Regions from separate parts of the Limosilactobacillus panis genome, predicted to be linked through region 3. Evidence: predicted binding sites of a transcription regulator. Region 3 holds the regulator's gene; each other region holds the start of a gene.
What was found. The regulator HrcA, encoded in region 3, represses chaperone genes, less so after heat shock. The targets are predictions, from matches to a motif close to TTAGCACTCNNNNNNNNNGAGTGCTAA.
Positions count from the first base shown of each region.

Region 1: the regulator HrcA is predicted to act here: its motif matches at 5,909-5,935, upstream of groES (co-chaperone GroES).
Region 2: the regulator HrcA is predicted to act here: its motif matches at 6,000-6,026, upstream of KZE55_RS07220 (ATP-dependent Clp protease ATP-binding subunit).

Region 1 is NZ_CP081855.1:575,834-583,778, forward strand. Features, by position in the region: gene proC (pyrroline-5-carboxylate reductase) at 1-554, opposite strand, end outside; gene KZE55_RS02650 (carbon-nitrogen family hydrolase) at 756-1,541, shown strand; gene KZE55_RS02655 (pyridoxal phosphate-dependent aminotransferase) at 1,554-2,729, shown strand; gene KZE55_RS02660 (ABC-F family ATP-binding cassette domain-containing protein) at 2,792-4,732, opposite strand; gene KZE55_RS02665 (redox-sensing transcriptional repressor Rex) at 4,964-5,605, shown strand; gene groES (co-chaperone GroES) at 5,972-6,256, shown strand; gene groL (chaperonin GroEL) at 6,317-7,936, shown strand.
Region 2 is NZ_CP081855.1:1,480,765-1,488,709, reverse strand. Features, by position in the region: gene KZE55_RS07245 (SEC10/PgrA surface exclusion domain-containing protein) at 1-49, shown strand, start outside; gene KZE55_RS07240 (hypothetical protein) at 116-664, opposite strand; gene KZE55_RS07235 (AI-2E family transporter) at 967-2,082, shown strand; gene KZE55_RS07230 (MucBP domain-containing protein) at 2,134-2,847, opposite strand; gene KZE55_RS07225 (ECF transporter S component) at 2,986-3,585, shown strand; gene KZE55_RS07220 (ATP-dependent Clp protease ATP-binding subunit) at 3,638-5,857, opposite strand; gene KZE55_RS07215 (hypothetical protein) at 6,084-6,269, shown strand; gene KZE55_RS07210 (phosphocarrier protein HPr) at 6,390-6,656, shown strand; gene ptsP (phosphoenolpyruvate--protein phosphotransferase) at 6,656-7,945, shown strand, end outside.
Region 3 is NZ_CP081855.1:980,712-988,656, forward strand. Features, by position in the region: gene infB (translation initiation factor IF-2) at 1-1,037, shown strand, start outside; gene rbfA (30S ribosome-binding factor RbfA) at 1,051-1,410, shown strand; gene truB (tRNA pseudouridine(55) synthase TruB) at 1,479-2,384, shown strand; gene ribF (riboflavin biosynthesis protein RibF) at 2,396-3,367, shown strand; gene KZE55_RS04790 (hypothetical protein) at 3,497-3,817, opposite strand; gene hrcA (heat-inducible transcriptional repressor HrcA) at 3,988-5,028, shown strand; gene grpE (nucleotide exchange factor GrpE) at 5,041-5,622, shown strand; gene dnaK (molecular chaperone DnaK) at 5,646-7,520, shown strand; gene dnaJ (molecular chaperone DnaJ) at 7,638-7,945, shown strand, end outside.

The DNA.
Region 1 (7,945 bases), 400 kb from region 3:
ACGGCTGCATCGCTCATTGCGTCCATGAAGACATCGACAAAGGCCGGGCCACAGCCACCGACAACCCCCACGATGTCCAGCTGATCTTCGGGAACGACGATCAGGTCACCAAGCTGCCCCAGAGCTTTTTGAATTTTTTCCTTAACGTCTGCAGAAATATCTTGACCGTAAGCCAAGCCAATTGCGCCGGCATTAACAGCAACCGGGGTGTTGGGAATGATTGCCGCTAAGGAACGGTTTGGTAGCGCCTTGGCAAGGTCAGTGAGTTTAACGCCAGCCGCGGAAGAAATAATAATTGTCGACGACTTAAGACCGGCCAATTCGGCAGCAACCTTGGTTGTGACCGGGGCCGGAGTGGTTAGGATAACGACATCCGGTTGATCGGCTACCAGCTGGTTATACTGGTTAAAGAGCTTGAAGCCCAGTTCCTTTGCCAGAGCACTTACCCGGGGATTTTCCGGATTCATTGCAACAACTGTGTCCTGGTGTTGGTTGACCAGCCCACGGATGATTGCTGAGCCCATGTTACCAACACCAATAATAGCGATTTTCATTTTCTACGCCTCCTTGATTAGTTACTTCTTATTGTAACTTAAAATGTCGGGGACGGGAATTATTAGTAATTGGTTGACAATTGATTAGAAAATAATTAGAATGCACTTGATGATTACGGGAAAGCGCTAAGTGATAAAGGAGGAACGGCGGGCAATTGACCGCCACTTTTCACACTGATAGCGAATGAATGAGGTGACAAAATGAAAGTCAAAGTTGCATTGGCCCAGTTTAATATTTCCTTTGCGGCACCACAAAAGAATCGTGAACGAGTTGCGGAGTTAACCGCAGCCGCGGCAAAGGAACGGGCGGACGTGGTGGTATTCCCCGAAATGTGGAACACCGGTTACGCGCTCGACCAACTGAATGAACTTGCTGACGACCAGGGACAGGAAACGAAGCGATTATTTTATAAGCTCGCCCGACAATACCAGGTTGGGATTGTTGGTGGTTCCGTTGCAGTTAAAGAAGGGGACCACTTTTTTAACCGGACCCTGGTGGTTGACCCGGTTGGCCAGATCGTGGGACGCTACGACAAGGTCCACCTTTTTCGTCTAATGAATGAACACAAGTACCTGACTGCCGGTGACCAGGAGAACTACTTCCGTTTAGCCGGGGTACCTAGTGCTGGTTTTATTTGCTATGACCTGCGGTTCCCTGAGTGGGTCCGGACAGTAGCGCGGCACGGCGCCGACATCCTGTATTTCCCTGCGGAATGGCCCGCCCAACGAATTGAGCAGTGGAAGATAATGCTCCAGTCGCGGGCTGTTGAGAACCAGGCCTTCGTTGTCGCTGTTAACCGGGTTGGGGACGATCCTGATAACCACTTTAACGGTCACTCCCTGGTAATTGACCCCTTGGGAAAAATTATTGTCGATGCTGGTGAGAAGGATGGGGTGACTATGGCTGAAATTGACCTAGACCAACTTCAGAAGGTGCGGGGGCCGATTCCGGTCTTTGTTGACCGTCGTCCGGAACTTTACAAGTAGGAGGGATAACGCATGGAATTTGCACAATCACACCTGTTAGATACATTACCAAAACAGTTTTTCGCTAACCTGGTCGCCAAGGTCAACCAGAAAATCAGCGCGGATGTTGACGTGATTAACTTGGGTCAGGGGAACCCCGATAAGCCGACACCCGATTACATCGTTAAGAGTACCCAAAAGTGGGTTGCCGACCCTAAGACCCATAAGTATTCTTCATTCCAAGGTTTGCCGGCCTTTAAGCAGGCAGCTGCCGATTTTTACGCGGAAAAGTATGGGGCCCACTTTGACCCGGAAAAAGAGGTTGCCATCTTCGGTGGTTCGAAAATTGGTCTGGTGGAACTACCGTGGGCACTGATGAATCCGGGGGATACTTACTTATTACCGGATCCTGGCTATCCGGATTACTTCTCCGGTGCGGCGTTGGGCGGCGTGAAGTTTACCACCGTTCCCCTCTTAGCGGAGAATAACTACCTTCCCGACTTAACGGCGATACCGGAAGCGGTTGCCCGTAAGGCCAAGTTCTTCTACCTTAATTATCCAAACAATCCCACGGGGGCGGTCGCAACTCGCGCGTTTTATGAAGAGTTGGTTGCCTGGGCCAAGAAGTACCATGTGGGTATCATCAGCGACTTTGCCTATGGGGCAATTGGCTTTGACGGTAAGGCCCCGCTTAGCTTCATGCAGATACCAGGGGCTAAGGACGTTGGAATCGAATTTTACACGTTCTCAAAGACCTTTGACATGGCCGGCTGGCGAGTGGCCTTTGCGGTCGGCAATGCTGATATTATTGGGGCCCTCAACTTGATTCAGGACCACCTCTTTGTCAGCCTTTTCCCGGCTTTGCAATACGCAGCCATTGATGCCTTAAAGGATCCGGCACGAGACGAGGCCGTTGCTCAGATTGTTCACCGTTATGAAGAGCGGCGGAATGCCTTCGTGAACGCGGCCAAGAAAATTGGCTGGCAGGCGTTTGTGCCCCAGGGAACCTTCTATGCGTGGATGCCGGTTCCGAAGGGCTATACCAGTGAGCAATTCGCTGACCTTCTGTTGGAAAAGGCCGGGGTAGCTGTAGCACCAGGAAATGGTTTTGGTAAGCACGGTGAGGGCTATGTCCGCATCGGTCTGCTGATGGCACCTGAGCGTTTGGAAGAAGCGGTTGCCCGGATTGGCAAGTTGAATTTATTCTAAAGAAGATAAAAGAGGCAGGCGAGAAAACATTTTTTCTCGCCTGCCTCTTTGCATTAGCGTCATTAGTTTTGTTGGTCAAATTTTTCAAGCTTCTCGGCAGCTTCCGTCCAGGCAAGCTCCACCTTGTCTGATTTATCCTTAAGTTGGTCGAGCTGCTTTTGGAGGTCGGTAAGTTTACCGATGTCGGTCGCAATGTCTGGCTGGGCCATCTTTTCCTCAATTGACTGTTGCTCTTTTTCAAGCTGGCCCATCCGGTCTTCTAGACCGTCAACAGCCCGTTGTAATTTCCGCCGGGCCCGCTGTTGTTCCTTACTTTGCTTGTAGGATTGCTTACCCTTGGAGGCAGTAGCCTTCTTTTTGCTGCCCGGAGTTGTTGTTGTTGTTGGCGTTGGGGCCGCCGCTCCCTGGGCAAGGTAGTCGTCATAGTTGCCGACGTGGTGGGTGACACCGTCCTTTTGCATGTCAAGGATATCGGTGGCTACCTGGTTGATGAAGTATCGGTCGTGGGAAACAAAGAGAACTGTGCCGGTGAATTCGTTGATAGCACTTTCGAGGACTTCCCGGCTGTCGATATCCAGGTGGTTGGTCGGTTCATCGAGGATCAAGAAGTTGATTGGCTTGAAAGAAAGCTTTGTCAGTTCTAGCCGGGCCTTTTCACCCCCGGAGAGATCGTGGACAACCTTGTAAACATCGTCTCCCACAAAGAGAAAGCTGCCTAGTAAGGATCGAATATCCTTTTCGGGGACTTCCGGATGGTCGTCCCACACTTCATTGAGGACCGTCTTGTCCGCGTGCAGTTGCTGCTGTTCCTGGTCATAGTAACCAATATCAAGATTGGCACCCAATTTGATGGTTCCACTGATGGCGGGGATGCGGTGCAGGATAGTCTTTAAAAGGGTGGACTTACCAATCCCATTGGGGCCGATAATCCCAATTCGCTGGGGCTTGCGAACGGTGAAGGAGAGGGGACCGGCCAGAACCTGGTTTTCATAGCCAATCTTCAAGTGGTCAACGTCTAACACCTCGTTACCGCTGGCTTTGTCACTATGAAAGTGGAAGTGAATAGACTTATCATCAGTGGTTGGCCGCTCAAGCCGGTTCATCTTTTCAAGCTGTTTCCGCCGCGCCTGGGCTTGTTTAGTGGTTGAAGCACGGACGATGTTGCGGTTAACAAAGTCCTCTAGTTTGGCAATCTTTTTTTGCTGCTGGTCGTAGTGCTTCCATTCTGCCTTCAGTCGTTCCTGCTTGTGTTGGACAAACTGGGTATAGTTACCGGTGTAATGAACTAGTGTGCGGTTATCCAGGTCGTATACATCCTTAACCACGTGGTCTAAGAAGTAACGGTCGTGGGATACCACTAGCAGGGCCCCCTGGTAACTCTTTAGGTAATCTTCTAACCAGGCCAAGACGTTCATGTCCAGGTGGTTGGTCGGTTCGTCAAGAATTAGCAAATTGGGGGCCTGGAGGAGGATCTTGGCCAGTGCTAGCTTTGTTTTCTGACCACCGGAAAGGGCGTTGACGGGCGTATTGTAATACTCCTCGCCAAAGCCAAAGCCCGTCAGGATTCCCCGCATCCGGGACTCATATTCAAAGCCGCTTTCCTTCTTATAGTTGGTTTGCAGGCGGTCATAAGTAGTCATAACTTGTTGGTATTGAGAACTAGTGGTGTCGAGACTCGCCAGCTGTTCTTCTAACTGACGAATTTTCTTTTCCTGCTCATGAAGAGGGGCAAAGACGGTATCCAGTTCTGCCCAAATTGCGTTTTGGCTATCAAGTCCTTGGTCCTGGGCTAGGTAACCAATGCTTAAATTTTTGACCTTACTGATGGTCCCCTCGTCGGGAGTGGTAATTCCAGCGATCATTTTTAAGAGGGTTGTTTTTCCTGCACCATTGCGACCTACCAAGGCGGTTCGCCCGTGGTCTTGGACCTGCAGGTTAATATTATGGAACAATACATCCGCGCCAAAACGACGCATGACGTCATTTGCTTGCAAAAGAATCATTTTGAAACCTCGCTAAATCATATGATAACAGTGTTTATTTTAGCAGATTTCATTTCAATTTATTTAAAAAGGTGAAATTGTTTTGTATACCGCTTCACAAAATTAATGAAAATTGCTAGAATAATTAGGAAACGAATTTCACAAGTGTACCCAACCAGTTAAAAATCCTAAGAATCCGGTAATTGACCGGGAGAATAACCATGGTTGGAGTAAAGAAACAGGGGGACAAAGATGGCTACCAAAAAGATACCACGCGCAACAGCACGACGCTTACCAATTTATTATCGTTATTTGACGATATTACTAAACGCAAAGAAGGAACGGGTTTCCTCGACTGAATTATCGGAGGCTGTTCAGGTTGATTCCGCAACCATTCGGCGGGACTTCTCTTACTTTGGTGAACTCGGAAAGCGGGGTTACGGCTATGACGTTGCCAGTCTTTTGAAGTTCTTTAAGGTAATCTTGCACCAGGATTCCCTGGTAAGTGTTGCTCTGGTTGGAGTCGGCAGTTTAGGGAGTGCTTTGTTGAACTTCAACTTCCACCAAGATACTAACCTGCGAATCAGTGCTGCCTTTGACAACAAACCAGAGCTGGCAAACAAGATTAAGAGCGGGATTCCCGTTTACCCGGCTAGCGATATTAAAAAGCAGTTACAAGAACAGCAGATTGATATCGTTATCTTAACTGTACCAGGAGACAAGGCCCAGGACGTTACTGACCAGCTTGTCGATGCGGGGGTAAAAGGAATCTTGAACTTCTCACCTGTTCGCCTGTCCGTTCCAAAAGGTGTTCAGGTCCAAAATATTGATTTGACAAATGAATTACAAACCTTAATCTACTTCATTAAGAACTACTCTAATGACAACGACTAGGAAAATGGTGAGCTTGTATTGCCTTTTCTAGTTTGGAAGAGGGAGTGAAACAGAACTAGCTTGCTAGTTCGCTTTTCGACGCGAAACAAGTCTTTATAAAGCACAAAGAGGACTCTAGTGTTCGGATTTTCCGAACACTAGAGTCCCTTTGTGTACTGCGTTGTAGCATTTTTAACTATATAGGAGACTTATGTCACAACCCCTTTTTGTTTATGTGTGAATGTTGGCATAAATTTAAAAGTCAAAATTAGTCAAACTTTATTATTGCTTTTTAAAAGAAAGATGGTATAGTAGAAATTGCGGTTAGCACTTAACAAGTGAGAGTGCTAAAAGCAAATAATAAATTAACAAGATGGAGGGATTAACGTGTTAAAACCATTAGGAGATCGCGTTGTTCTTAAAGCTGAAACTGAAGAAGAAAAGACAGTTGGCGGAATTGTCCTTGCTTCCAACGTAAAGGAAAAGCCAACTACTGGTAAGGTTATTGCCATTGGTGAGGGTCGGACCCTCGACAATGGACAAAAGCTTGCTCCAGCTGTTAAGGAAGGCGACCGGGTATTGTTTGACAAGTATGCCGGCAATGAAGTTGAATACGACGGTGAAAAATACCTGGTTGTTCACGAAAAGGACTTAGTCGCAGTTCTCGACTAGTTGTTGAATCATAATATAATCGCTTAAATAAAATCTATTCTATTTTTGAGGTGACAATTAATGGCAAAAGATATTAAATTTGCTGAAGACGCACGGAGTGCAATGCTTGCCGGTGTTGATAAGTTAGCTGACACTGTTAAGACCACCATGGGTCCGAAGGGTCGGAACGTTGTTTTAGGTCAAAAGTATGGTAATCCAAACATCACTAATGATGGTGTTACGATTGCTAAGGACATTGAATTAGAAGATCCATTCGAAAACATGGGTGCTAAGCTGGTTGCCGAAGTTGCTTCCAAGACCAACGACATTGCTGGTGACGGTACTACTACTGCTACCGTTTTAACCCAAGCAATTGTCAATGCCGGAATGAAGAACGTTACTTCTGGTGCTAACCCAGTTGGTATTCGTCGCGGGATTGAAAAGGCTACTGCAGTTGCAGTTGATGCATTAAAGAAGATGTCACACGACGTTAAGACCAAGAGTGACATTGAACAAATCGCTTCTATTTCAGCTGCTAACCCTGAAGTTGGTAAGTTAATTGCTGACGCCATGGAAAAGGTTGGCCACGATGGTGTTATCACCATTGAAGATTCTCGTGGTGTTGACACGAGTGTTAACGTGGTTGAAGGGATGAGCTTTGACCGTGGTTACATGTCTCAATACATGGTAACTGACAATGATAAGATGGAAGCTGACTTGGATAACCCATACATCCTGATTACTGACAAGAAGATCAGCAATATTCAAGACATCTTGCCATTACTGCAAAACGTTGTTCAGCAAGGCCGGGCTCTGTTGATCATTGCCGATGACATTACCGGTGAAGCTCTGCCAACCCTTGTTTTGAACAAGATTCGTGGTACCTTCAACGTATGTGCCGTTAAGGCTCCTGGCTTTGGTGACCGGCGGAAGGCCCAATTGCAAGATATCGCTGTATTGACCGGTGGTACGGTCATTTCTGATGACCTGGGCATGAACCTGAAGGACGTTACGATTGATCAATTAGGTCAAGCTAACAAGGTTACGGTTACTAAGGACGCCACTACCATTGTTGATGGCTCCGGCGCTAAGGAAGCCATTGCCGAACGGGTTGACCAAATCAAGCAAGCCATTGCCAAGACCACTTCTGACTTTGACAAGGACAAGCTCCAAGAACGGTTGGCAAAGCTTTCTGGTGGTGTTGCCGTTGTTAAGGTTGGTGCCGCAACCGAAACTGAATTGAAGGAAAAGAAGTACCGTGTCGAAGATGCCTTGAACGCAACGCGGGCTGCTGTCGAAGAAGGATTCGTTCCTGGTGGTGGAACGGCCTTAGTAAACATCATTCCTGCTCTGGAAAAGATTGACGCAACTGGTGATGAGTTAACTGGTGTTAAGATCGTAACTTCCGCTCTGGAAGCACCTGTTCGTCAAATTGCTGAAAATGCCGGGGTTGAAGGTTCTGTTATTGTAAATGAACTCAAGGACCAAGACGACGGTATTGGTTACAACGCTGCTGATGGCAAGTTCGAAGATATGGTTAAGGCCGGAATCGTTGACCCAACAATGGTTACCCGTTCTGCCTTACAAAACGCTGCTTCTGTATCCGCATTATTGCTGACTACGGAAGCCGTTGTTGCTGACAAGCCAGAAGCTAACGACAAGCCACAAGCACCTGCACAACCAGGTCCGGCTATGATGTAATTACAAACT
Region 2 (7,945 bases), 500 kb from region 3:
GGACTACGTCGACTATGACTTTCCAATTGGTAAAATGAATATTCAATAGCGCACAAAAGCGGGCTCCTACGAAAATAGGAACCCGCTTTTGTGGAATGCTATTATTTAGTTTTAATTAATGGTGACTAACAACAGCATTGTTTGGTAATTGACCAGACCAGTCTTGGTACTGAACCTGGCTGCTGCCCTTGGTGGTGTAACGGTCCATCCCGTCACTGTCAACGTGGTGGGTAACACCCTTGGCATCGGTCCAGGTTGCAACATCACCTAAGCCCAGTTGGATTGGTTGGTTTTGTTTAACATTAGTAGCAGGTGTTTCAGCGGTCTTTGCTGGAGCAACTGTCGATGCCGCCGTATTGTTGGTGGCAACTTGACCGTTGTGGTTAGCGGTCGTCATGCTAGAGCTTACTGCAACTTGGCTGTTGCTGGTGACAATTAAAGAAGTGCTATTAGCAGAAGTCGAGTTCTTTTCAGCAGCGTACTTAACATCCGTCTTGGCAGAAGTCTTGTTGGCCTTTTTGTGGCTGCTTTGCTTAACCACTTGCTCACTGCTTGCTTCGTGGGTCTTATGCGTACTAGTTGCACTATTGGCAGCGCAACCACCCAGACCTAAAGCAAGTAAGACAACTAACGAACCATTTAATACTTTCTTGTTTAACTTCATAATAAAAGCACCCCTTCCACAATGTTGATTAGCAATGTTCGTATCTCTTTCGATATAAATATTGTAACATACTTGAAACATTTATGTAACCTTTTAGTCAATAAAATGTCACTTTATCTTAATCTTACCGCTTACTAGACCGGTGCTAAATGTGGTGCTGGTGGGCTTGACGTGGTGAAAGGGGGGCAGAAATAAAAAAGTTACCAAAAATATTACGAACTGAAATCGGGGATGGGTGCCTATCTTTTTACGGCAAAAAGCTATATGATGTTGGGGTACTTAATTAGAAATGAGGGAACATTGTGGATAAAAAGTTTAATCGTTGGCTCTTTTGGCCGTTAACGCTCCTGGTAATTGCGACCTTAATCTTTGTCTGTACCAAAATTCAGTTTATCTTCCGGCCGTTCTTTACATTTATCTCGGTTGTCTTTGTACCACTGATCCTGTCGGGCTTCCTATATTACATGTTGAACCCAATCTTAAAACTAATCATGAAGGTCAAACTAGGCCGCTTTAAAATGAATAAGGGAATCGCCAGCCTGCTACTGGTGGTCGTCCTCATCCTTATTATTGCAGGAGGCCTGGCAGTCCTGATTCCTCCGGTCGTTAAGGAAATCACCACCCTGGTGACCCACTTGCCACAGACGGTGAGTGGGGTGCAAAAGCTCCTTAACGACACGGTCCAGCACTCCTTTTTGAAGAATGTCGACCTGTCATCTTACTACCGGCAATTTGACCACCAGCTTGCTAAGTACGCCCAGATCATCTTGAAAGGGCTGAGCAGTCGGGTTGGCGACATCGTTGGTGCCGTTACCAACATCACGATTGTGACCATTACGGTCCCGGTAATGCTTTTCTACATGCTCAAAGATGGTGACAAGCTGGCCCCGAGCATTCAGAAGTGGCTCTCACCGCACCATGCTAAGGAAGTCGATGAGCTGCTGAGCAAGATGAACAACACCTTGTCTTCCTACATTGCCGGTCAGGTAATTGAATGTTTGTTCGTGGCCGTCTTTACCTCCATCGGTTACATGATTATCAAACAGCCCCTAGCTCTGGTCCTGGGAATCGTTGCCGGCCTCTGCAATATTATTCCCTACATCGGACCTTACATTGGAATTGCTCCGGCCCTGTTCGTTTCCCTGACCATGGCCCCTAAGAAGTTGATTCTGGTGATCATTGTCGTGATTATCGTCCAGCAGATTGACGGGAACGTAATTTATCCAAACATTATCGGGAAGTCCCTCAAGATTCACCCGTTGACCATCATCTTGTTGTTGTTGGCGGCTGGTCACATCGCGGGGGTGGCGGGGATGATTCTCTGTATCCCGGCCTACGCGGTGGTGAAGACCGTCTGCGAGTACTTCTTTGACATCTACCGAATTGAGCACCCGGTCACGGAAGAAAAGAAGGAGTAAAAAAAGAACTTTAGCGTTCGGCGTATAATCCCGAATTGCTAAAGTCCTTTTTTATTCGTCTTGTCCATCCACAATGACGTAGTTGCCGGTGATGAACCTGTTCTTACCAATTTGGTACCAGGTGATTTCACCGTTATCGTTGAGCTGCCCGGTAATCTGGATGCGTTTGCCATCTTTAATTGTGTCAATCTTTTTTCCGTATGGTGCATCGAAAACATCGGCTGCTTTGCCAGGGAGGTAGTCAATGGTTCCCTGCACATCCTTGAGGGGCATGATGGTCAGATTATCAGCAATGGGGGAAGGAATTTTCTCATCCGTGAAGGGGTCGTTGACGACCCGCATGTTCTCGTACTTGACCCATTGGCCAGCGCCCAACTCGTACCAGGTGTCACCACTCTCGGCATCAACCCGGTGGAAGGCCTTAACAACGATTCCTGCCGGAACAGGGTCGTTGATTGGCATCCCGTTGACCGTATCATAGACTTTGGTGGTTTGGTCGATTTGGAGGTAGATGTTAATGTCCTCGACGTTTTGCCAGCTTTGTTTCCGGTAGTAAAGCTTGACGTCACGGCGCTGCATGTCAAAAGTTCCGTTAGCTTGTCCTTCCATCTTTATGAAGCGGTAGTGGGGGAACTCTTTCTTATCGATGTGGTACTTGCAGCCCTGAATCCCGCGCAAAAGTTGGGGGGCCATGATATTTTCTCCACTATCAATATCAATGTAGTAAACCCAAACTGGGTTTCCAGTCTTAAAATGTCCTAGCATGTTTCCACCCCATTATCAGAATCTATTAATCATATTATACCGCATTTTGCAGGACCCGCCGCGCCTTTGGTATATATCTGGTTATTCCTTTAGCAAACTGTTAAAATTAGGGCATTCAATAGATAGGTAGGGTGAAAAATGAGACACTGGCAGATTCACCGGACCACACTCCGGGCGATTTTCATTGCAATTATTCTAATCCAAGACTTTGTGCCATTCTTTGGTAATATTCCCCTGGGCCCGCTTAGTATCACGACCATGCACGTGACCGTGATCATCGTGGCAATTGTTATGGGGCCCGTCGATGGAGCCATTATCGGCGGTACCTGGGGGCTCCTTACCTGGGTCCGCGCCTTCGTGGCCCCGTCTAGTCCGCTGGCGCCCCTCGTCTTTGTGAACCCCCTGGTATCGGTTCTGCCGCGGATCATGATTGGCCTGGTGGCGGGTGCCGTTTACCGGGGCATTAGTTACTGGCCCAAGTTAAATAAGGTTGCAATGGTTGCTGCCGGAATTGTGGGGAGTCTGACCAACACTGTTTTGGTCTTGGGGATGGTGGCCGTTTTTTACCGGACGCCAGCAGTTGCCCATGCTTACGGGGTTAACGTTGCCCACCTCCTGCCAACGTTGGAGGTAATCATGGCGACCAATGGGGTGGCGGAACTGGTTCTCGCAGCATTTGCGGTCCCACTGATTGCCTACCCGGTCCTGGAGGTCCGTCGGCGTTTGGCTTTATATTGAGACATAAAAAAGCTGGAGAGAATTTCTTCTCTCCAGCTTTTTCGGATATCTATTACTTATCTTCTTCTATTTCTGGAGCAGGGGCAGCGGTGTCATCTGCCGCCACAACGGTAATGTTACCGTCATCGTCTAACTTGGCAGCCAGCTTGTGGGCATCGTTGTGGTCGAGAACGTAATCGGCAATCCGGTCCTCAATCTGCTCTTGGATTACCCGGCGTAGTGGACGGGCACCCATCTTTGGATCATAGCCCAGGTCGACCAGCTTTTCAGCGACGTCCTTTGGCACATCAATGTGGAGCTTCCGGTCAGCCAACATTGTGTTAACGTCGGTGATCATCAGGTTGACGATCTTCATCAGGTCGTCCTTAGTCAGGGCGTTGAACTGAACGATGTCGTCGAACCGGTTCAGAAATTCGGGCTTGAAGTAGTTGGTCAGCTTGTCGATGATTGAGTGGGTCGAGCCAGATGCCTCGGCACCAAAACCAACACTAGCAACGGCATCCCCGGTCCCGGCGTTCGAGGTCATGATGATGATCGTGTCCTTGAAGCTGACGGTCCGTCCTTGCGAATCGGTCAGGCGACCATCATCAAGGATCTGCAGGAACATGTGCATAACGTCCGGGTGGGCCTTTTCAACTTCATCCAACAGGATCAGGCTGTAAGGGTGACGCCGAACTTGTTCGGTCAGTTGACCAGCTTCTTCGTAACCAACGTAACCAGGAGCGGCCCCAATCAGCTTGGAAGTGGAAGTCTTGTCCATGTATTCGGACATGTCGAACCGAATCATGGCATCCTTGGAACCAAAGAGCTGCTTGGCCAGTTGCTTGGCGGTTTCGGTCTTCCCGACCCCGGTAGGGCCAACGAATAGGAAGGAACCAATTGGCCGGCCGGACTTGTTCAGGCCAATCCGGTTCCGGCGAATGGCCCGGGCGATCTTGTCCACGGCTTGGTTTTGACCAATAACGTGGGCCTCAAGCTTCTTATCTAAGTCGCGGAGCTGGTTTTCTTCTTGTTGCTGAAGGTCACCAACGGGGATGTTGGTCTTTTCTTCAACAATCTTTTGCATGTCCTTATCGGTAACCGTTGCTGATTCTTCAGTGTGATTTTCTTCGGCATCCTTCTTGGCCTTTTCCAGGCGGGTAACCTGGTCACGGTAGAAGGCAGCCTTTTCGTAGTCCTGATTGTCAACCGCCTGTTGCTTGTGAGCCTCGGCAGTATGGATCTCGTTTTCAATCATGTTAGGATCGGCCGTCTTTAAGGTCAGGTTCTTCCGCGAACCGGCCTCGTCCATCAGGTCAATCGCCTTGTCCGGCAGGAAGCGGTCTTGGATGTAGCGGTCAGAAAGCTTGGCTGCTGCCACAATTGCCGCGTTAGTGTACTTGACGTGGTGGTAGTCCTGGTAGCGACCCTTGATTCCGTTCAAGATCTGGATAGTTTCTTCAACAGTTGGTTCGTCAACTTGGACTGGTTGGAACCGTCGGGCGAGGGCGGCATCCTTTTCAATCTTCCGGTATTCGTTTAAGGTCGTGGCCCCAATCAGCTGGAAGTCACCACGAGCGAGGGCCGGTTTCAAGACGTTTCCGGCGTCCATGCCACCCTCAGCATTTCCGGCGCCCATGATTTCGTGGATTTCGTCGATGAAGAGGATAATGTTCTTGTTCTTTTGAACTTCCTTCATTAATTGTTGCATCCGTTGTTCGAATTGGCCCCGGATTCCGGTCCCTTGAACAAGGGATACAACATCCAAGCGGATAATTTCCTTGTTAGCCAGCTTCTCTGGCACTTGACCAGAAACAATGGATTGGGCGAGCCCTTCAACAACAGCCGTCTTACCAACCCCGGCTTCACCAATCAGAACTGGGTTGTTCTTTGTCCGCCGGTTCAAAATTTCAATGACCCGGTTGATTTCCTTATCCCGGCCGATCACTGGGTCAATCTTGCCTTGGCGGGCCAGGTCGGTCATGTTAATGCCGTATTGGCCGAGGATTCCCTTGCCATTACGGCCGCCACCCCGGCGTTGGTTTTGGGTATTGGCATTTTGACCATTAGCGCTCGCGGCTTGGCCTTGCATGTTGTTCATTGCGTTCATAAAGTCTTCGAGGTTTCCAAAACCGAAGTTATTCATTCCGTTACCCCCGTTCATCATATTTGCTTGTAAGTTTTGTAATTTTTGATAGCATTCTTGGCAGAGGTCAACTTGAATCCGCTGACCGTTAAAACTCATTTGTAAGTGGATCGTCGCTGGATTCCGATGACAATTTTGACAAAGCATCTATTATTAGTACCTCCCTGAAAAATATGGTCAAAGTATGTTTGACCTTTCTTGACCATTGATTACATTATACTTACTTTTTATCGCTGTGCAAGAAATATGACTGCCCTTTAGAAAAAGTAAGGATTGATCACGTTTCATTTTAGCACTCTTTGTAATTGTTTGCTAAAATTAGGGACCGGGTGTGTATAATAGGAATAGAAATCATATTTGGAGGTGGGAACGCTTGGCAGAACGTGATTTTAAGCAGGAGCTTGACGAACTGCGCGCCGGCAAAATTGACCAGTTTGAGATTGGCCCTGATAACTTTCAGGAGTTCCAACGAATCTATCATGCCTACCCGTACCGGACCCAGATTACGGGGCAGGCCCACATTGGTGGCAAGATAATTTACCGGATGATTAAACGGTAAGATGCCCTTTGACCACCTTGTATTTACCGCTTACAATTGCTAAAATATATCTATCGAGGTGTATCAGTGCTAAAATAAGCACTGGTAAAAGTAAATCTGCTCGAAGGAGACTGATTAAAAATGGAAAAACGCGATTTTACAATTACTGCTGAAACTGGTATTCATGCACGTCCAGCAACCATCCTGGTTCAAGCTGCTTCAAAGTTTGCTTCTGATGTAACATTGTCATATGAAGGCAAGAGCGTTAACTTGAAGTCCATCATGGGTGTTATGTCTCTTGGTGTTGGTCAAAATGCTAAGGTTACGATCACGGCTAGTGGTGACGATGAAAAGGATGCTTTAGATGCCGTTGCTGAAACCATGAAGAAGGAAGGATTGACTGACTAATGTCTTTGCTGCTTAATGGGTTAGCAGCCAGCAGTGGGATTGCGATTGCGCCTGCTTACCTATTAGTGGGGTCAGAACTTCCGGTTCAAAAACAGCATATTAGTGATAAGAATCATGAGGTCGCCAGGCTTCATGATTCTTTTGCGTTAAGCCGCCAAGAACTGCATGCAATCCGTGACCAGGCCCACCGGCGCCTTGGTCAGCGGGCGGCAACGGTTGTTGATACACAACTGGCAATGCTGGACGACCCCGTTTTATTTGATTCAATTGAACAACACATCGTCAGCGAGCAGATTACGGCGGAGTGGGCGGTCCAAAAGGTGGCGGATCACTACATGGCCATCTTTGAACGCCTAAATGATAATGACTACCTTCAGGCGCGGGGGATGGCAATGCGTGACCTAGCCAAGCGCCTGTTGAGCCACCTCCTTGGCGTTAAACTCCCGAATCCCAAGCAACTCGACCACCGGGCAATTATCGTGGCTAATAACATCACCCCAACGGATACGGCCCAGTTTGACCGGCGCTACGTCGCGGGCCTGGTCACGGATACCGGGGGGCGGACCTCCCATTTCACAATCATGAGTAAGACCCTTTCCCTGCCGGTGGTTGTCGGAACGAAGAAGGCCACGGCGGCGATTAAGGATGGAGACCTCCTGGTGGTTGACGGTATTCACGGCAAGGTGGTCGTTAATCCGTCGGAAGGCGAGCTTGAAAAGTACCGCCTCCTTGCCGGCAGGTTTGCCCGAGAGCAAGAGGCCTGGGGTGCGTTGCGGAACCAGGAAACCATCAGCCAGGATGGTCGTCACTTTGAGGTTGCGGCCAACGTTGGTACGCTTGCGGACATCCAAGATGCTCAGAACAATGGGGCCGAGGGAATTGGCCTTTTGCGGACTGAGTTTTTGTATATGAACCAGACTAAGCTGCCGGGTGAGGACCAGCAGTTTAGTGCCTACAAGCAGTTCGTAGCCGCGATGAACCAGCACCGGGTGGTTACCCGGACCTTGGATGTGGGCGGTGATAAGCGCTTGGAGATGGTACCTCTCCCGCACGAGGCCAACCCTTACCTGGGTTTTCGGGCCATTCGGATTGGCTTGGCTAAGCCGGAGATCCTGCGTCCCCAATTGCGGGCGATGCTCCGGGCGTCGGTCTATGGACGGTTAGCCATCATGTTCCCAATGGTGGCCACGATTGAGGAATTCCGCCAGGCGCGGCAGATCTTAGATGAGGAGAAGGCATCCTTGGAAAAATCCGGGGTGCCGGTTGCCGACAACATCGAGGTGGGGATG
Region 3 (7,945 bases):
TGTTGGACATGATCCTGCTCCAAGCTGAAATGATGGAATTAAAGGCTAACCCTGACCAAAACGCGGCGGGATCCGTTGTTGAAGCACGACTGGATCAAGGTAAGGGACCTGTGGCAACCGTGTTGGTTCAACAAGGGACCTTGCATGTTGGGGACCCAATCGTTGTCGGTAACACCTTCGGCCGTGTTCGGACGATGACCAACGAAAATGGTCGGCGGATTAAGACAGCTACCCCATCGACCCCTGTTGAAATTACGGGGCTTAACGAAGTCCCGGAAGCCGGGGACCGGTTCGTTGTCTTTGACGATGAAAAGACCGCTCGTGCAGCTGGTGAAGCACGGGCAAAGCGGGCTCAAGACAAGGAACGGCAAAAGACTTCGCACGTTACCCTGGACAACCTCTTTGCCACTATGAAGAAGGGGAAGATGAAGACCCTGCCATTAATTATTAAGGCCGATGTTCAGGGGTCAGTTGAAGCCCTTAGTCAAAGTCTGCAGAAGATCAAGGTTGATGGCGTCCGGGTTGACATCATTCACCAAGCAGTCGGGGCAATCAGTCAGAGTGACGTTACCTTGGCCGAAGCTTCAAACGCGGTTATCATTGGTTTCAACGTGCGGCCAACACCGGTTGCTAAGTCGCTTGCTGACTCCAGTAATATTGATATCCGTCTCCAACGGGTTATCTACAACGCCATTGAAGAAGTTGAGGATGCCATGAAGGGGATGCTTGAACCGGTATACAAGGAAGAAACGATTGGTGAAGTTGAAGTTCGTCAAATCTACAAGGCTTCCAAGGTCGGGACGATTGCCGGAGGAATGGTTACTTCTGGTAAGATTACCCGTGATTCTAAGGTCCGTTTGGTTCGTGACGGCGTGGTCGTTTACGAAGGTGAACTGGGTTCACTTAAGCGGTTCAAGGACGATGTTAAGGAAGTCAAGGCCGGCTTTGAATGTGGTTTAACGATTGCTAATTACAATGACATCAAGGAAAAGGATGTTATTGAAGCTTACCAGATGAAAGAAGTACCAGTTAAATAAAGGAGGAGGCAAAATGCCAAACAGACAATATCGCGTTGACCGGCTTGCGCAGCAGATTCAACGCGAAGTCGATGATATCCTTTTGAAGCGGGTTCGTGATCCACGTGTGCAAGGCGTTACAATCACTGGCGTTGATGTTACTGGTGATTTGCAACAGGCAACGATTTATTACAGTATCTTGTCTGACAAGGCCTCGGCGGGTGAAAAGACCCAAGAAGGCTTGGATAAGGCCACGGGTTTAATCCGCTCTGAATTAGGCGCCCGCCTAAATATCTTTAAAACACCGGAGATCAAGTTTGAACGTGACCCGTCCGTAGCTTATGGCAGTCGGATTGACCAACTGATCAATAAGCTTCATCAACAAGAAAAGTAACTGACTAAAACACGAGGAGCGGGGTAAATCTTTGACCTGCTCCTTTTTGTATACGGAGGACCAAACGAATGGACGGAATTATTCCTTTATATAAAGAACGGGGAATGACCAGCTTTGACTGTGTTAACCGCCTGCGACGAATACTGAAGACAAAAAAGATTGGTCACTCGGGGACCCTAGACCCGTCTGTTGATGGGGTCCTGCCAATTTGTATTGGTAGGGCGACGAAGGTCGTTGAGTACTTGATGCAGTCAGGGAAGGTTTACCAGGGTGAACTGTTAATCGGCAAGGCGACGACAACGGAGGATCTTGACGGTGAGGTGATTGCTGCCCAGCCGGTAACTAGGGAGATTCCCCCAGATGTTATCCGTGATCAGATGACAACGTTGACGGGGGCGGTTACCCAAATTCCACCCATGTATTCAGCGGTAAAGGTAAAGGGGAAACGCCTTTACGAATATGCACGGGCGGGGAAAAGTGTTGACCGTCCAGTTCGCCACGTGATGATTGACAAGTTTGAACTGGTAAGTGCTGATTATGATCAGGGGAAGCAGGAAGAACGGGTCCGCTTTAAGGTCGCCTGCAGTAAAGGGACCTATGTACGGACACTGGTAGTTGAGTTGGCAAAGCGGTTCGGCTATCCGGGAACAATGAGTTGGCTAACCCGGCTAAAAAGTGGTGGCTTTACCCTTGATCAGACACTAAGTCTGGGGAATATTCAAGACGCCGTAACAGCAGGGACAATTAACCATTACCTTTATCCACTTGATTACGCCCTCCGTGATTATCCGGCGGTTGAGCTTAACGCAGACCAGTGGAAAGCTGTTCAGAACGGGGGTTGGCTAAAGCCAGCTGAGCTTTCCTCATCAGCAGCAGAGCTGGTCCTCAAGTATGGTCACCAAGTTAAGGCGCTTTACCACTTTGATGCACACCACCACGCCTATCAGCCAACAAAGATGTTTTTGACGAACTAGGAGGCCCAACATTGCAGGTTATAAAAATACACCACCCAATCAACAAGCAATTAATTCCTGACGGCCCGGTAGTGCTGGCGATGGGGTTCTTCGATGGGGTCCACCGTGGCCATCAAGCGGTCATCCGGCGGGCACGGCAAATTGCTGACCAGCGGAAGTTACCCTTGGCAGTCCTAACCTATGGTCACGCACCAGGAGTTGTTTACCGGCAATATCCCGGCGGCTTTAAATACCTTTCCACTACTGACCGGAAGTTAGCCCTTTTAAAACAGCTCAGCGTTGACTTGGTGTACCTAGTTAGTTTTACCTCGAGTTTTGCCAACCAGACTCCCCAAGAATTTGTCGACCACTATCTCGTCGCTTTTCATAGCCAAGTCGTGGTGGCGGGTTTTGACCACACCTATGGTCCGGCTAAAATTGCTACTATGACGAACCTGCCTGCCTATGCGCGAGGCCGGTTCACTGTGGTAACAGTTCCTAAATTTACTGATCCGGGCACGACCAAGAAGGTTGGTTCCCGGGCAATCCGGAAGGCAATTGACCGCGGGGACGTTCAGACTGCTAACCAAGAATTAGGCTACTATTACCAGACCACGGGGTTGGTCGTCCATGGCCTTGCTCGAGGCCGGACCCTGGGCTTCCCCACAATCAATGTGGAGACACCATCACGGGAGAGGATACCAGGAATTGGTGTGTACGCGGTTAATGTTAAAATTGGTGAAAACTGGTACGGGGGGATGGCCAGTGTTGGCCATAATATTACCTTTGGTGACCACAACCAGCTGACCGTTGAGATTTACCTATTTGACTTTGACCAAATGGTTTACGGCGAAGAGGTAACGGTTCGCTGGTACCAATACCTTCGTGGTGAGCAAAAATTTGCGGATGCTACTAGTTTAGTGGCACAAATAAAGCATGATGAACAAGTGGCACGTCAGGTCGTGCAGGCACCACCAGCAATTACAAGCCAGATAATTCATTAAAAGAGTGAGCCTTTAGAAAGGACAAAGAGGACTTTAGTATTCGGATTTCCCGAATGCTAAAGTCCTCTTTGGGTACTGTGCTGTAATATTAACTGGGGCCCTTTCGTTTCTCCACCCCCAAAAAAATCCCTAGTGACGACTAGCCCGGTGGTTGTTGCCCTGGTGAATCTTGTGGACCTGCCGTTTAAACTTCGGCCCATCCGTGGTAACCAATCGGAAGTGGTGCATTTTACCGTGAAATGGGTGGCCGGTTAAGCGGAGGTTAGTCCATGAGCGCATGATGTTAGTCATCTGGTCGATCTCCTTAACCCGCTTTGGACTGCCCTCCTTTTTTGCAGCGTCCTTGATATCGGATTGGAGACGATAGATGAGGTTATTATGGTAGGCAAGCAGCTCGTTGGTTAATGGGGCACTTCGGTACTTGTTGAAGAGCCGTTGGATGAGCTCCATGGCCTCTTGAGCATTATGAGGTTGAACGTAACGGTGGTTGTCTGTACTCAATTGTAAAATCTCCTTAGATTTAATTTGACATTCCTTGACTTTTAAACAGGTGATTGGTATATTATTAAGTGTGTTTAGCACTTAGCCCTAAAGAGTGCTAAAAAAGGGATGTGATCAAAATGCTAACACAACGACAAAAGGCAATCCTGCAAGCGATTGTACGTCAATACACCTCAACCGGTCAACCGGTAGGATCAAAGCACCTCGCTGAAAAGTTACCATTTAAGGTTAGTTCAGCAACAATCCGGAATGAGATGGCGGTATTAGAAGATCACCAGCTAATCAAAAAAGAGTATTCGTCCTCGGGGAGGGTGCCTTCAAAGCGTGGCTACCGATACTACGTCGATCATCTGCTGGATGCAAATGCGCTCACGGATAATGACCTGGTTGTTATCCAGAATTCTTTAGGGACGAGTTTTCAAAAGATTGATGAGATTGTTTCGCATTCAGCAGATATCTTGTCAGACCTGACTTCTTACACAGCATTTACCCTAAAGCCCGATGTCCGGTTAAGTGGTTTTCGGGTGGTCCCGTTGGGTAACCATAAGGTGATTGCCATTTTGGTTACCGACAGTGGGGACGTCGAGAGTCAGTCGTTTACCCTGCCACGTAATTTTGATACCGATGCACTCCAAGCGGTAATCAGGATGATTAATGATCAGTTGGTCGGGCGACCGCTGACTGAAGTAGTTAAACGGCTGAATGATGACATCCCAAAGCGGATCATGCAATATATGCATGGTTCTGACGGCTTCTTGGACTTGTTTGACAACGTTGTTTCCCGGGCCGCTCGGGAACGCTTCTTTGTCGGCGGGCGGCTTAACATCTTGGGATTTTCTAATAACCAAGATCCGCAAGCCCTGCAGGTGTTATATAGCCTAATTGATCAAAATGATGAGTTGTCGCACCTTCTTGACACGGGATCTGATGATAAGGATGTCAACGTCAGGATTGGCTCGGAAATTGCTAAGGACCAGGTGTTAAAGGATTATAGTCTAATTACGGCAAGCTATGATGTCGACCAGTATGGTAAGGGAATCATTGCTGTTTTAGGGCCCACGAGGATGCCTTACTCACGGACGATTGGAATTGTAAATGCCTTTCGTCAGGAGTTAGCCAAGCGACTACTTGACTTTTACCGACACTATTACGATTCATAGGAGGCGAGTCATTTGGCAAAAGAAGAAAAGCAAAAGCAGGAAGAGCAGCCAAAAGCTGATGGCAAAGCTGCTCAGACTGATAATAAAGCTGAACACCATGGTGGCCACAAGGGTCAGTGCCACCACCGCTGTGAAAAGTTGCAAAAGCAAGTGGATGACTTGAAAAAACAACTTGCGGATAAAGATGACAAGTATCTACGTGCCGAAGCGGAAATTCAAAATATGACGACCCGCTTTAATAAGGAACGCGCCCAGATCTTGAAGTATGATGGTCAGGACCTGGCAAAGAGTGTTCTTCCCGTTCTTGATAACCTTAAGCGGGCACTCACGATTGAAGTTAAAGATGAAAATGGCCAACAACTAAAAAAGGGTATTCAAATGGTCCACGACCACTTAACGGCAGCCTTAAAGGACCATGGGGTCACTGAGATCCCCGCAGAAGGAAAGATTTTTGATCCGACCTTGCACCAAGCGGTTCAAACCGTCCCAGTAAAGGGTGATCAAAAACCGGAAACGGTTGTCAAAGTCTTGCAAGCTGGTTACCAGCTGAAGGACCGGGTTCTGCGTCCTGCAATGGTTGTTGTGGCACAATAAAAATATAAGAGAGGGGATAAACAATGGCAAGTAACAAGATTATTGGTATTGATTTAGGTACTACTAACTCCGCCGTTGCCGTTATGGAAGGTAACGAGCCCAAGATTATTACTAACCCAGAAGGAAGTCGGACAACGCCATCCGTTGTTTCATTTAAGAATGGTGAAACCCAAGTTGGTGAAGTTGCCAAGCGACAAGCAATTACTAACCCGAACACGATTTCTTCTATCAAGAGTCATATGGGTGAAGCCGGCTACACAGTTGAAGTAGATGGCAAGAAGTACACGCCACAAGAAATCTCCGCAATGATTCTTCAATACATCAAGAAGTATGCGGAAGATTACATTGGCGACACCGTTAACAAGGCTGTTATTACAGTACCTGCCTACTTCAACGATGCCCAACGGCAAGCCACTAAGGATGCCGGAAAGATCGCTGGCTTGGACGTTAAGCGGATTATCAACGAACCAACTGCTTCTTCTCTGGCTTACGGTCTGGACAAGAAGGACAAGGATGAAAAGATTCTGGTTTACGACCTTGGTGGTGGGACGTTTGATGTCTCCATTTTGGAATTAGGTGACGGGGTCTTCCAAGTTCTTTCTACTAACGGTGACACGCACCTTGGTGGGGATGACTTCGACCAAAAGATTATGGACTGGTTAATTGACGGCTTTAAGCAGGAACATGGGATTGATCTTTCTAAAGATAAGATGGCTTTGCAACGGTTGAAGGATGCCGCTGAAAAGGCGAAGAAGGACCTTTCCGGTGTTCAAGAAGCTCAAATCAGCCTGCCATTCATTTCATCCGGTGAAAATGGTCCACTGCACTTGGAGAAGAGTTTGACCCGGGCCCAATTCAACCAGTTGACTAATGACCTGGTTGAACGGACGAAGCAACCAGTATTGAACGCTTTGAAGGATGCGGACCTTTCATTTGATGACATTGATGAGGTTATCCTAAACGGTGGTTCAACCCGGATTCCAGCTGTTCAAGAAATGGTTAAGGAATTGACTGGTAAGGAACCAAACCACTCCATCAACCCTGATGAAGCCGTTGCCCTTGGTGCAGCTATCCAAGGTGGGGTTCTGACCGGTGATGTTAAGGATGTTGTTCTACTTGATGTTACACCACTTTCTCTTGGTATTGAAACCATGGGTGGGGTCTTCACCAAGTTGATTGACCGGAACACGACCATTCCAACATCCAAGAGTCAGATTTTCTCAACGGCCGCTGATAATCAATCTGCCGTTGATATTCACGTTCTTCAGGGTGAACGGCCAATGGCAGCCGACAACAAGACCTTAGGGAACTTCCAGCTGACAGACATTCCAGCTGCTCCTCGTGGTGTTCCTCAAATTAAGGTTACCTTCGACATTGATAAGAACGGGATTGTTAACGTTTCTGCCAAGGACATGGGAACTGGTAAGGAACAAAAGATTGTTATCAAGTCCAACTCTGGTCTGTCCGACGAAGAAATCGAACGGATGAAGAAGGATGCCGAAGAACACGCTGAAGCCGACAAGAAGAAGAAGGAAGAAGTTGACTTGAAGAATGAGGTCGACCAAGAACTCTTCCAAGTTGACAAGACCTTAAAGGAAGTTAAGGGCAAGGTTCCTGACGAAGACATCAAGAAGGCCGAAAGTGCTCGTGACGACCTGAAGAAGGCCAAGAAAAGCGGTAACCTTGATGACATGAAGGCCAAGAAGGACGCTCTCAACAAGGTTATCCAAGACTTGAGTGTCAAGCTTTACAAGCAGGCCCAAGGAGCTCAAGGGAATGCCCAGGGCGGTGCAAACCCTACTGGCAATGCCGGCAATAACGGTAACCAAAAGGGCAATGATAATGGCAACACCGTTGATGGTGACTTCAAGGATGTTACCCCAGACGACAAGAAGTAATTTCTAATTGCTAGATGCATTGTAAAAGCCAAAGGCCACAGTTTAGGACTTTGGCTTTTACTTTCGTTTCCGATCTGTGGTATAACTATACAAGCAATTAAGTTGTGAGGGATATAAATGGCAGAAGAAAACTATTACGATGTTTTAGGTGTCTCAAAAGATGCCTCGGAAGCAGATATTAAACACGCTTACCGGCGACTCGCTGCTAAGTACCACCCGGATGTAAACCATGCACCTGGTGCGGAAGAAAAATTTAAGAAGATTAATGAAGCTTACGATGTCTTAAGTGATTCGCAAAAGCGGGCCCAGTATGATCAGTTTGGTTCTGCTGGTCCACAGGCCGGAGCGGGCCAAGGTTTTGGTGGCTTTGGCAATGGCGGCTTTAGTAGTCAGGGCTTTGGCGGCGCCAGTGGCTTTGATGATAT